One region of the Bradyrhizobium sp. USDA 327 genome, then DNA from elsewhere that is predicted to be linked to it. Evidence: riboswitches for the same ligand, from Rfam matches in the RefSeq annotation. Region 1 holds a riboswitch; each other region holds the start of a gene.

Evidence for each region. Region 1 has a riboswitch for cobalamin ahead of ABIA42_RS08595 (TonB-dependent receptor). Riboswitches for the same ligand answer to the same signal wherever they lie in the genome.
Region 2: it holds a riboswitch for cobalamin, as region 1 does, so the genes downstream of both, ABIA42_RS00355 (transposase) here and ABIA42_RS08595 (TonB-dependent receptor) in region 1, are expected to answer to the same signal.
Region 3: it holds a riboswitch for cobalamin, as region 1 does, so the genes downstream of both, metE (5-methyltetrahydropteroyltriglutamate--homocysteine S-methyltransferase) here and ABIA42_RS08595 (TonB-dependent receptor) in region 1, are expected to answer to the same signal.
Region 4: it holds a riboswitch for cobalamin, as region 1 does, so the genes downstream of both, ABIA42_RS15245 (TonB-dependent receptor) here and ABIA42_RS08595 (TonB-dependent receptor) in region 1, are expected to answer to the same signal.

Annotation. Positions count from the first base shown of each region.
Region 1 is NZ_JBGCCW010000001.1:1,899,499-1,902,705, forward strand. Features, by position in the region: gene cobT (nicotinate-nucleotide--dimethylbenzimidazole phosphoribosyltransferase) at 1-684, shown strand, start outside; gene ABIA42_RS08590 (histidine phosphatase family protein) at 691-1,263, opposite strand; cobalamin riboswitch at 1,336-1,539, shown strand; gene ABIA42_RS08595 (TonB-dependent receptor) at 1,656-3,207, shown strand, end outside.
Region 2 is NZ_JBGCCW010000001.1:76,102-79,308, reverse strand. Features, by position in the region: gene ABIA42_RS00365 (hypothetical protein) at 1-319, opposite strand, end outside; gene ABIA42_RS00360 (transposase) at 720-842, shown strand; cobalamin riboswitch at 1,080-1,282, shown strand; gene ABIA42_RS00355 (transposase) at 1,658-2,104, shown strand; gene ABIA42_RS00350 (hypothetical protein) at 2,506-3,207, opposite strand, start outside.
Region 3 is NZ_JBGCCW010000001.1:514,421-517,627, reverse strand. Features, by position in the region: gene metE (5-methyltetrahydropteroyltriglutamate--homocysteine S-methyltransferase) at 1-1,916, opposite strand, end outside; cobalamin riboswitch at 2,017-2,219, opposite strand.
Region 4 is NZ_JBGCCW010000001.1:3,310,950-3,314,156, forward strand. Features, by position in the region: gene ABIA42_RS15245 (TonB-dependent receptor) at 1-2,027, opposite strand, end outside; cobalamin riboswitch at 2,141-2,355, opposite strand; gene ABIA42_RS15250 (hypothetical protein) at 2,427-2,684, opposite strand; gene ABIA42_RS15255 (hypothetical protein) at 2,946-3,179, opposite strand.

The sequences.
Region 1 (3,207 bases):
ATCGTCACCGACAAGCCGCGCAGCGGCACGCGCGATTTCAGCGTCGAGGCTGCGCTCACGCCCTCGGACCTGGCCTTTGCCTTCGAGGCCGGCCAGCGTGCGGTGGTGCGCGCAAAGGCCAGTCAGCCAGATCTCCTGATCTTCGGTGAGATGGGCATCGGCAACACCACGACCTCAGCGGCGATCGCGGCGAGCCTGCTTGGCGTGAGCGCCGGGGAGATCGCGGGCAGCGGCACCGGCGTCGATGCGGCCGGCCGCGCGCACAAGGCACGCGTGATCGATGCGGCGATCGCACGCCACGGTGTCGCTGGAGCGTCGGTCGAGCAGATCCTGTGCGCCGTCGGCGGCCTCGAGATCGCGGCGATCTCAGGAGCGATCATTGCGGCCGCGCAAGCCCGTATTCCCGTGTTGATCGACGGCTTCATCGTGTCCGTCGCGGCCCTGGCGGCGGCGCGTCTCAATCCGTCCTGCCAGCCGTTCCAACTCGCCTCGCATCAATCGGCGGAGCAGGGGCATCGGCTGGTGTTGCGCGCGCTGAACGTTCAGCCGCTGATCAGCCTCGATCTCAGGCTCGGCGAGGGATCGGGCGCGGCCATCGCGCTGCCGCTGGTCCGATTGGCCTGCGCGCTTCACAACAGTATGACGACCTTCGCGCAGGCCAACGTGCCGGATCGCCCGGCCTGATGCGGCTCAAGCCAGGCGCTGGTTGACGGAGACGACACGCCAGCCCGCCGCGAGGCGGTCGATCCGGGTCAGCGACAGCGGATCGATCACGAAGCGCAAGGCGGCCTGCGGCGTCAGGTCCAGTGCGATGCAGAGCGCGGCGCGGATGGTGCCGGAATGCACGACGAGCGTTGCCGATCCGGCCCCGATCCGCGACAGACCTAGCCGGACGCGGGCGATCTGATCCGCAAAGCTTTCGCCGTTCGGCGGCCGTCCGTGCGCCGGATCGTGCCAGAACTGCGCGTAAGTCTCGCCACCGGTCGCGGCGAGCTCGTCATGCCGGCAGCCGGTCCAGTCGCCGAAATCCTGCTCGCGGAATTCGCTGACCAATTCCGGTTCGAGCCGCAGTGCGCGCGCGGTCTCGACCGTACGCCGCGACGGACTGGCATAGGTGGTGGCATCCGGCGGCAAATGCTGCCGCAGAGCCACCAGTGCTGCGTGATCGCCGAGATCCGCCCGCGCATCAGCAGCATGGATCGTCCCCGCCACGCCCGCGACGGTCGCATGCCGTATCAGCCAGAGGAAGGTCTCACCTTCCATGCTCATCTCCAGGGAAGTTGGTCGCTGTGGCCACAACGCCGCAACTGGCGCATTGACTCTGTCACGATGGTAATCCTAGATGATCGCGACGGTTTCCCCGAGAGGGAATGAAAAGGGAATGCGGTGCGGGGAAACTTGTCCCCAATGCCGCGGCTGCCCCCGCAACTGTAAGCGGTGAATCCTTCGTCACAAGCCACTGGGTCCTCGGTCCCGGGAAGGCGACGAAGCGGTCACGACCCGCGAGCCAGGAGACCTGCCGTCAGCCGTGGTCACACGCGAAGATGTCGGTCGGGGAGTACAGACATTCGGCTTCATCGGACGGCCCGAAAGGCCAACAGATGGGACCTCGTTCGCTGTGACGTGCCACTGACGTCATACCGAGGTTTCGTATCGTGTCTTCCACCTGTATCTTACGGCCGAGCCGCTTCCTGCTCGCCTCTGCTGCGTTCACGTCGTTCGTCATCGCCGATATGCCTGCCGCCCTGGCGCAGCAGGTCCGCGAACCCCTGCCGCCGGTCGAGGTCTCGCCTGCTGAAGCCGGCAGGCAGGCCAAGCCGGCCAACCGTGAAGCGCAGCGCGCGCGCCGTGCAGCTGCACGCCGGCCAGCGACCGCATCGGCTCCGCCCAAGCCCAGCGCGCCGGCCGCGCCAGCGCAGACGCCGCTCAACAGCAATGTCGTGGCCGAAAGCGCCTCGCGGCTCGGCCTGACGGTGCGCGAAACGCCCGCGACGGTCGAGGTGATCTCCGCCGAGACCATGCGCGAGCAGGGTTATCGAACGGTCTCAGAGGTGGCGCAGGGTGCCGTCGGCGTCACCTCCGGCGACAATCCGGCCGAGCCCGCGGCGTTTTCCATGCGTGGCTTCACCAACAGCCAGATCAATACGCTCTACAACGGCATCAAGATCGGCCCGCAGAACATGACCTCGCGGATCACCGACACCGCCAATCTGCAGGCCGTGGAATTCCTCAAAGGCCCGGCCTCGCTAATGTCAGGCGAGGGCGCCGCCGGCGGCGCCATCAACTTCGTCACCAAGCAGCCGCACACCGGACCGATCCGGAACGAAGCCGAGCTCTCCTGGGACTCGCTCAACTCATTCCGCGCGCACTACGGCTCGGGCGGCAGCACCAATGTGCAGGGCCTCGACTATCGCTTCGACATCTTCCGCTCCGCCCTCAACGGTTTTGCCGACGACACCAACGTCAAGACGTTCGGCACGTCCGGCCAGCTCAATTACCGCATCTCCGACAGCCTCAAGATCTGGGGCGCGATCGAGTACCGCGAGGATCGCTCCAAGGCCTATTGGGGCGCGCCGCTGGTGCCGGTCGCTTTCAGCGGCTCGCATGCAACGACGGGGATCGTCTCCGGCAACTACGTGTCGAACTACAACGGGACGAATCTCGGTGCCGTCACCATCGACGACCGCACCTTCAACACCAACTATAACGTCCTCGACAACCGTAACGTCGCGCAGGAAGTGTGGCTGCGCGGCGGCTTCGAGCTGAAATTGGCGCCTGACCTGACGCTGAAGAGCCAGGCCTATGGCTATGGCGCAGAACGGAGCTGGTTCAACAACGAGATCGAGGCGTTCAATTCCACCACGAACCAGGTCGATCGCGAGCGCTTCTATGTCGCGCACAGCCAGCGCCTGGTCGGCAACATCACCGATTTGATCTGGGACGCGAATATCGCAGGCTTCGACAACCGGCTGGTCACGACCTTGTCGACAAGCTATCTCGATTTCGTCAGGCCGGGCGCGGCAAACTTTCCAGGCGATTCCGTTTCGCTGGTCGATCCCAATCGCGGCTACTACGGCCTGCTCACGACCCAGCAGCAGACCGCGCGCATCGACAACGAAGCGCTCTCGTTCGAGGACCGGCTGAAGCTCACGCGCAGCTTCGCGCTGGTCGGCGGCCTCCGCGTCGAGCACATCGGGCTCGACCGCA
Region 2 (3,207 bases), 1.8 Mb from region 1:
TGGCGTCTTCGATATTTTTGCCGATTTCCGCCAGCTTGCGATCGAAAGCAGCCAATTCCTCGCCGCATCCAAAGCAGGTCAGGCCAGAGTCGCGGATGGCCTGGAATTGCGCGAACATGGCTTCGAACAGCCGTGCCTCATCCTCCGCGCGCCGGACATCTCCCGCCGATCCAGCAAGTTGCTGGAGCAATTGCTGCCGTTCGGCCTGAAGCTGTTGGCGCATCTGCTCCTTCCGACCGTCGACTTGCGCGATTTCGAGCAATCTCTCGTCGAGATTCCCGACGAAGAAGCCTTCGACTTCGTGGTTGGTCTCGTTCACCCTGACCCTAGCCGTAAGCAGGCTGCGCGCAAGCTTCTCCCCGCGGAGTACCATGACCTCTCGAATTCCGCGCTGTTCGACGCCATCGTCGCAATGGCGTTCTGCCTTGCAGATCGCGACGCGCGGTTCAGGGTCAGCGTGAAGTACCTCGCAGGGCTAACACCGGACATGCTCAGCACGACAGGCAGGGCGATCATAGGCGGACAAGCCGGCTTCGATACACTGTGCGAACGGTTGAGACATGTAAACGGCACCCGAGCCGGCCATCACGGCCGCATCAAAGAGCTGGGACATTTGGCTGGGCTTTCGACGTCGGAGTCGCCCCTCGATCCTCAGATCAGGTCGATCTTGCTAGAGAAGATCGAAACGAACATCGCAAATGCCGTCGAGGCGGAGTCTCTTGAAACTCGCTGCCCGTGTGGTCGAGACCACGAGCCGCATTCGCCTTGCGTTCGCCGCGGCATGTCCCGAAGCCGACCTGATCCGCGGCTTGCCCGGCGCGCTGCTGCCGCTCAGTCCTTGACCGGCGGGGCGTCCGCCCCCCGTTCGCCCAACTTATCCCTCAAGCGCGTTGCAAAGTACGGGTCGTCAGGCGGTGAAAAGCCGAAGGCAATCCTGTGCGCCTCGTCAGAGCAGATGTGCGGCCACATCAATCGGACTAGAAAAACGCACTCTCACGAATAGGACGGGCTAAACTGTCACATGTTGTGTCACTCAGCACTCGATTCACGCCCCTTGCTTGACTCGGTTATGAGGGGCCTTCAGTCTGGTTATCGGTAGCGCCGAAAGGCGTATCAAGGGAATACGGTGCGTCCTCACGGACAAGGCCGAAGCTGCCCCCGCAACTGTAAGCGGCGAGCCGACGACAGTTGGGCCATTGGGTTCGTTCGTTCGAACCTGGGAAGGTGGTCGGAGGCGTCAACCCGCGAGCCAGGAAACCTTGCTGCCGGTCGTGGTCATGGACTGACGCAGGGGCGGGGTGCTCCAAGACGTTGCAAAGCCGATCGAGATCTGCCGCATTCGGGGCGAACGGCTGCCGCTCACGGCGAATGTGCGTGACGGCTTTTTGTTTCGCCCGTGGTCATCACCGTTTTCATTTCAAACGTAGTAGCCGTGCCGGCGCGAGTTTCGGCGTCAACTTCAATCCTGCTCAAACAGCGCTGGCTGTCCGGGTCAGCATTGACGCTAGGAATCGTGCTGGCCTCGATCGCCGCAGCGGGATCGGCGTCCGCACAGCCTCCGCAACTGCTCAATCCGTGATTGTCTCCTCGGCCAATCCGTGGGGCAACACCGTCACCGCGGCAGCAGCAGCGGCGCGAGCGCGTACGCCTCTGGTACGTGGCCGCGACCCGGGCGCGCGACCTGCTGATCCTGCCTAGGCACTCCGCCGACCTGTCGGACAAGTGCTGGGCAAAGCTCGTCGATTTGGGCCTGGCTGGTCTCCCGGCGATCAACCCGAACGACGTCGGCACCGCGAAGGAAAGGAACGTCACGCCGCTAGAGAACGGGCAGACCCGCGAGACCTTCGCCGCCGAGGCGACCGCTATCTTCGATGTGCGCAAGACCGTGATCTGGCGTCGCCCGAGCCGGAGGGAACTTGATCAGGTGGACGAGCCAGAAGCGAAGATCGAAAGCGGGGAAATTCCGGAAACCGGCGCTGCGGAGCCTGCTGCCGTTCTCAGAAGTTCGACGCGTGGCACCATCCTTCACAAGCTAATCGAGGAGGTGCTGACCGGAGAAGCCTGCGACGCCAGGGCGGACTTGAAACGCGGGCTGCGGAACTGATCCGGCAGATGGGGCACGAACCGGCGGAGGATCCGAAGATGGGCATCAGCGCCGTCGAACTGACCGCCACGGTGCTGCGGACGCTCGCTCTTCCGGACGTCGTGACGCCGCGACCGCGTCTCGCCCCCGAGCTCCCGTTGTTCGGAAGCCAGACTCACGAAGGCGGCAAGGTCCTGCTCTCCGGACAGGTTGACGCGATCGCGTTCGACGAGGCCGGCGCCATCGACGCGGTCGTCGATTGGAAGAGCGACGTGGCTCCGGATGCGCCGAGCATCGGCCACTACAGACAGCAGATCGCCGACTATCGGAAGCAGACGAACCTAAGCGGGACAGGTCGTCGATGTGACTTGAGCCCCCGCGGCTGCTGCTCAGGATCCAAGCGCCGTCTCTGCCGGCCTGGTCTACCTTGCCGAGCTGCGGTTGCTCACGCTTGGCTGAGATCGAATCTGAAAGTTCTCCGCAGTTTCACGGATTTCGAAATTGATCGGTCCAGGTCGCCCGTCCGGAGTTCGGGCCCACAGGTATGCGGAGCCTTCATCCAGCACGATCGACTCGACCGAGAAGCCTGCACGCTTAACCAATCCGGCGAGATCGTCCGGCGGGATGAGGCCGTAGAAGGAATGGCCCCTAAGCGAGTCCATGAGGAAGCCGTTGCCGTATGGTTGACAATTCGGGAGATTCTGCATCCTTGTAAAATCAGAATTGCGATAGAGCGTCACAAACAAGCAAGTGCCGTTTGGCTTTAGCTTAGCTCTCATCAGTTGAACGATGCCAAGTCTCACGCTTGCCGATGGGATCACAGAAAGAACGTTTATGCAGAAGCCGCGGTCGTATCTCCGGTCATGGGAGGCAAACTGACCCACGGTGAGGGCGTGGACGTGATTTGATTTGCCGACGTAATCGCGGATGGTGGTCGAACGACCGCGGATCATTTGACCCCTTGAAAGCTGCACTTCCGAATCCACCAACGCAAGTTCGCCGGTGGTTTTGGCTATTGCCCGTTCGTAACGCAGTTTGCCGCAGCCAAAGTCGAAGCTGGAATGAATTGGCTCGAGACGCGAGATCAGCTTCTTAAGATAGGCCCAACTCTGTGTTTCCGGCTT
Region 3 (3,207 bases), 1.4 Mb from region 1:
TATGCCTTCCAGTCCGACCGGCGCAATGGCAATCCTTCGCGGAGTGCAGCTTCGTCGATCTGTATTATGGCTGCACCGGCATTCTCGAGATCGCGGACTTCATCGCGCATCGCGAGCGCAAGCTGACGGCAGACCTCGCTTCTAGGAATATCATCGCGAACAAACGACCAGTTCAGGATCGTCACCGGTCCGGTCAACATCGCCTTCATCGGCTTACCAGTTAGTGATTGCGCGTAGCGCCACCATTCCACGGTGATCGGCTTCGGCCGCACTACATCGCCAAACAGGATCGGGGGCCTAACGCAGCGCGAACCATAGGACTGAACCCATCCGTTCCTTGTAAATGCGAAGCCGGCGAGTTGCTCGCTGAAGTACTGCACCATGTCATTACGCTCGAATTCGCCATGCACGAGGACGTCAAGACCGATGTCCTCCTGCCAACGTACGGCGCGGGCTATCTCCTCTTTGAGGAACCTGTCGTATTGCTCCTCGCTCATCGCACCTCGCGCATGCGCCGCGCGAGCATTTCGCACCGCTGCGGTCTGCGGAAACGATCCTATCGTCGTGGTAGGAAAAGCCGGCAGTCCAAAGCGTTCCCTTTGGATCTCGGAACGACGGGCAAACGGGGTGGCGCGCTGGCGCATCGTCTGATCGATCGCCCTCATTCGGACAGCGACGTTGGCATTATGGATCTTCGGCGAGGTCCGGCGGGCAGTCGCGGCGCATTCCGACTCGGCAAGAGCTAGCCCAACATTCTGGTCGCCTGCGAGTACCCGCGCCAGGATCGCAAGCTCACGCATCTTCTGAACCGAGAAAGCAAGCCAGCTCTTGACGTCGGACGCGAGCCCGGTCTCGAGTTCAACATCGACCGGCACGTGAAGCAGCGAGCAGGACGGAGCGAGCTGTACACGGTGCCTGCCAAGCTTCGCAATCGAGGGCTTCAGCCGCTGACGGAGCGACGGCAAGTTCGACCGCCACACATTGCGGCCGTCGATGACACCGAGCGACATGACGAGATCACTTCGGCCGTCAGCAATGATCTGATCCAATAGTTCTGGCGCTCGAACCAAATCGACGTGCAGACCGGAAATTGGCAGGCTCAAGGCAGTATCCAGATTGTCGCCTAGGGCGCCGAAATAGCTCGCAAGCATGATCTTGATAGCGGGTCCCTCCTTTGCGAACCGGTTATAGGCGTGCAGCAACGATTGTCGCGCCGCCTCATCCAGATCAAGGACCAGGCAGGGCTCATCAAACTGAACCCAACTTGCCCCTCGTTTGGCTAATTCATGCAGAAGGTCGATATAGACAGGTATCAGATCATCGAGGAGAGAGAGGGGCTGGAACGCGCTATCGGTACTCTTGCCGAGCTTTAAAAATGTGACCGGCCCGATCAGGACAGGGCGGGTCTGAAAGCCAAGAGCCCTGGCTTCCTCATACTCTTCGACGGGTTTGCGAGAGCACAGTCTGAACGCCTGTCCCCGGTAAAACTCGGGAACCATGTAGTGGTAGTTGGTATCGAACCACTTGGTCATTTCCTGCGCGGGCACGCCAGATCCCCGCGTACTCTGGTCGCAACTCGCATCCTGATCGCCGCATTGCGATCCGCGGGCCATGGCGAAGTACGTCTGGAGCGAAACGGATTCTCCGCTCGAGGCGTAGATCTCCGGGATGGCGCCAACCATGACACTTGTATCAAGCACCTGATCATACAGCGAGAAGTCGTTTGACGGAATGATCGTGACGCCGAGCGATTTTTGACGAGCCCAGTTCGCTGCGCGTAGGCCGGATGCGTCTTCGTACAACTGCTGTTCACTAATCTTTCCAGACCAGTAGCTTTCTAGAGCGAGCTTGAGCTCACGCCTTGGGCCGATGCGTGGCGTTCCGAGCGTAGCAACTGGAAGAGAGAGAGGAGACATCGCGTTAACCCCTGTTGGGGACAAAGGCCATGGCGGACGCAGGCAGGAGAAGTCGCGCGTGCGACGGCTGCTTGGCGTACCACCGAGACACCCCGCCCGTGGACCAATATATTGTCGGGGCCGGTCTCCTGGCTTGCTGGTCATCGCTGCTGTCCGGCCTTCCCGAAGCCGTGCAGGCTTCAGTGACATCGTTGGACAGCGGCTCGCCACTTACAGTTGCGGGGGCAGCGCCGGCATTTGCACCGGCTTCCCTCTTAGCTCCGGATCAATGGGAACCGGAGAACCTCGACGACTTGGATTATCGGCACGAGAACTCTTCCGTCAACCTCTCAGATTATGTGCAAGCTAATCTGCGACATCTGCTAGCCGAATGACCGTGCATCTCTGTGACTTACCACCATCCAGAAACATTCTCTAATCAGAGATGTCATAATCAGACATATCCTTCTCAGATACCGGAATAGCATCCGGAGCTGCCTTGAGGCGGAGCCGCACGCTAGATCGATGAAAGGGACAGAAGCAGCCTTCCGGCGGGAGTACCGACGTTTCTATCAGAATGCTTTCGATGCGGCCTTGCGATTTCCAGAGTTTCGCCCAGCACCTCGGCTAGCCAGCTATTCTCTCAACTAAAGGATCTGCAGCGAATAGGCCAAGGCACGTGGCGGAATTTAGCAACATACGAGGCGAGGGGTTGATTTGCGTGCCACCCAGACTTCAAAGCCGGGATCAAGCCGGCTTGGTGCCGCTGGCAATCATGCAGCTCGAACGCCGGCGGCACGATAGCGAACCACACAGCTCAATAGCGGCAAACGCACTTCCGTCCATCAGGCATCCGGCATCGAGGCGTTCAACTCTTCTGCTAAATATCCGGTGCGGGACAAGGATGCACAAGCTGCGGCGGATACACTGAATAGGAACACCGAAAACGTGCAAAGGTCAGAAAGTCGACAAGAGCGACACAAACTCTGTGAAAATTTCCGCCTATTGCCTGGCACGAAGAATGCAGACCCTCGGCATGCCCAGTCTCCTCCTGCTGGGCAGGTCCAGCTCAGCCAACTGACGCAGTCGCTGTCGGGGAAGTTAGCTGCGCATGACATACAGGGAGCGCCTGATCGCGCGGGACAGCCAGCGGGTGCCACGTCGCATCCCGTAAACTTCTTGCGATGGCTCATAGCAGGTTCGAGGTTGCCTGCTTTACAAGATGTTTGGATGAAACGCGATAGGCCGAGGGTTATGAAGAGAATGTCTGGAAGACCCGCGCTATGGCTTTGCTTGGTCGGATTTTTAATCT
Region 4 (3,207 bases), 1.4 Mb from region 1:
TGGGTTCCGGCCTGGTCGTTGTCCATGCGACGCTCGCTCCAGAAGCGCGCGGTGGCGTCCAGCACCAGATAGTTCTGCCAGATGTTCCAGGTGAGGCCCGCACTCGCGGTGTAGCGCGACACCAGCGGCACGTCGTTGCCCGCCCAGACGCCTTCGCGGAAGACGGCCCGTGTATAGGCCATGCCGGAACGCACCAGCAGGGCGTCGTTGATGCGATAGGAGACACTGGTCTCCGAACCGTAGCGGCGGGTCGGATCCAGATTGGTGTTGTAGAACAGGATCGGATTGAAATGGATCTCGTTGGCGAGGTCCATCAGATAGAGGCTGCTCTGCATCTGCAGTCCGCCTCCTCTGATGCGCAGCCCGCCCTCGATATCCTGCGACGTCTGGGTCTTGAGCTGGAACGTTTGCGGGAGCGGACTGAAGAACGGGTCGAATGAAGGGCCTGACGACACCCGCTCGTCGACATCAGGCGTGCGGAAGGCGCGCGCAACGCGGCCGAACAGCGCGACGGTGTCATTGAGACGATGCTCCGCACCGAGGTGTAGCGCATATTGCGTCTCGTCGGTCCTGAGCGGGAGCGCGCCGATGTCGGCGTTGAACGGAGCGGCCGGGTCGAAATTGTCACGTGCCGAGAGATTGGTGTTCTGCACCCGGACGCCGTAGGAGATATCGGTCGTTGGCGCGACGCCGAGTGTGTGCTGGATATAGCCCGCAACCGTCCGCTGCCTGAGATCGTAATTGTGCCAGGGAGCGAGACCCTGGCCGGCGCCGCGGTTCTGCTGAAAGCTCGCATCGTAGTAGTCGACGCCGGTCAGCACTTGCGAGGGCATTCCGAAGAGCAGGCTCTTCACGCTGAGCCGCGGCGTAATCGACCATGTCGTAAGGTCAGCATCGACATAGGTCGACGTGAAGAAAGCCAGAACCGGCGCCGGGCTCGAGAAAAATGCGCTCTGCTGCTTCTTGTCGCGCACGCCGCCGTCGACGATGAGATCGACGCCGTTGACAAGGGTTTTCGTGAAGCCCGCGGTCGCGCCAAAACCCTGCTGATTGGCGTAGTTGAAGGGCGTGCTGGTCCCTCGCCGGTTGGTCGCGAGCTCGTCGACGCCGATGGAGGGATCGACGGTGCGGCCGCCCGGCAGTCGCAACTCCTGATTGTCAGCGGTGACGGTCAGGAAGGCGGTCAAGCCCGGCGTCGTGTAGTTCAGATTGGCGACGCCGTTCTCCTGCGAATAGCGATTGTTGTCGCGATAGCCGTCGGTCCTGACGGCATTGCCGTAGAACGAGGTCGACCACGGACCGGAATTGATCGCGGCCGAGACGTTGCCGAGCCTGGTATTGAATGAGCCGAAACCGGCCTCGATGCGCGCTGTCACGGGCGGGCCGCCCACGCCATTCTTGGTGACGATGTTGATGACGCCGCCAACCGCATTGTCACCATACAGCACCGCACCGGAATTGCCGCGCGTGATCTCGATGCGCTCGATGGCATTGAGCGGGATGGTGGAGAGGTCCACCTGGGCCATATCGATGTCGTTCAGCCGTCGTCCGTTGACCAGCACCAGCGTGTTGGCCGTGGCGAAGGCACCGAAGCCGCGCAGGTCGACACTGGTCTTGGCACCGATCGGGCCGCCATAGAACGTCGTGATCTGGGCGCCCGGCACTTGCGTCGCGATGATCTCGGCCAGCGTCTGCGACGGCGCATGAGCGATGTCCGCGGCCGTGATGACGGTCGTGGCCGCGCCGACGATACCGCCATTGCCGGCGGCGGCCTCATTGCCCGAGCCGGACGAGCCGGTCCCACTCGGCGCCCCGTCCGGCGCCGTTCGGCGCCGCCCCGCCTCGCCATCGCCGATCGCCCTGGCACGCGTACGGTTCTGATCGTCGGATCTGGTCACTTCAACCGGTGGCAGCTGCTCGGCGACGGACTGCTGGGCGTGGGCGATGGAGGGATCGAGCGAATACAGCGAAACGGCCGCAACGATGCCGGCGCAGCGGCGCCTGGCGGCAGTGACAATACGGGACACAATTGTAACCTCGGCATGACGTCAGTGGCACGTCACAGCGAACGAGGCTTTACGGCGGAGCGATCGATTGCTCCGGTGAAGCTAGTGTCTGTACTCCCCGACCGACATCTTCGCGTGTGACCACGGCTGACGGCAGGTCTCCTGGCTCGCGGGTCGTTACCTCTGCGTCGCCTTCCCAGGACCGAGATTCCCAGTGGCATAGGACGAGAGATTCACCGCTTACAGTTGCGGGGGCAGCCATGGCATTGAGAAGATCCCGGCCTTGGGACATCTCGCACCACATTCCCTTTTGATCTCCATGGGGAGAACCGTCGGCGGCCAATCTACGGGGCGCCCAGGCCGGGAGTCAATCGACCGGTGGGCCGGCTTCAAAGCGAATCGAACAATGCCCTGCGCCGCCTACGTTCGTCCTCGCGGGCGCTGGGCCTGAGCCCAGGCGACAGCGACATCGCGCGGCGGAACGTCGAGGCGCTTGATCGGCATCAGCTCGCCAGAGGCCGAGACGATCGCGGTCTCTTCGCGCCGGCAGCGCGTGCAGACGAAACGGACCTCATGCGGGGATGCCGACCAGCTTGAACGCTTCACGTTGGCGGCCATCGGCCAGGCATCGCAATGCGAGCACGACACCAGGAACCGGCCGGGATCGAGCATACCCATTCCATCGGACTCCGCGTCCTGCCCACTGCTTCCAATGACTATCCTATGTAAATCGTTCCGGTGCCTCGGCACCGTCAACGCCACGTTCGCTGGAAGCCTGCGCGTTGCTCGCCGTTCCCACGAGACCTCCGGCGTTGTCGATTTCAAAGCTTGCGAATTTCATCCGATGTCCCCCTGCTCCGATCGACCCTATCAGGTGGAGACGGCGGGGGCGATGGGGGATGCGCGGTTGCGAGCCCTTGCAGGCAGAAGGCAATTTGCTCAGCGAGCCCCCTTGAGGGTGCAGGAGGTCGTGCAGGTGACCGTGGTGCCGCGATCGCACGATCTGCAGGCGTTGACGCACTGGTTCATGTCGCGTGGATTGTAGCTGTAGTTTCGTATCGGACAGGTCGACGTCGTCGAGCCGGTGATGTCCCGCTCCTGGTCGCAGGCCGCCGTCATGAGCGCGCATATGATCACGGCAACGAGGCGCAAGGGACTTGCCCTGTCAGGCATGGCACGATGACACTCGCGAGGTGCGCTG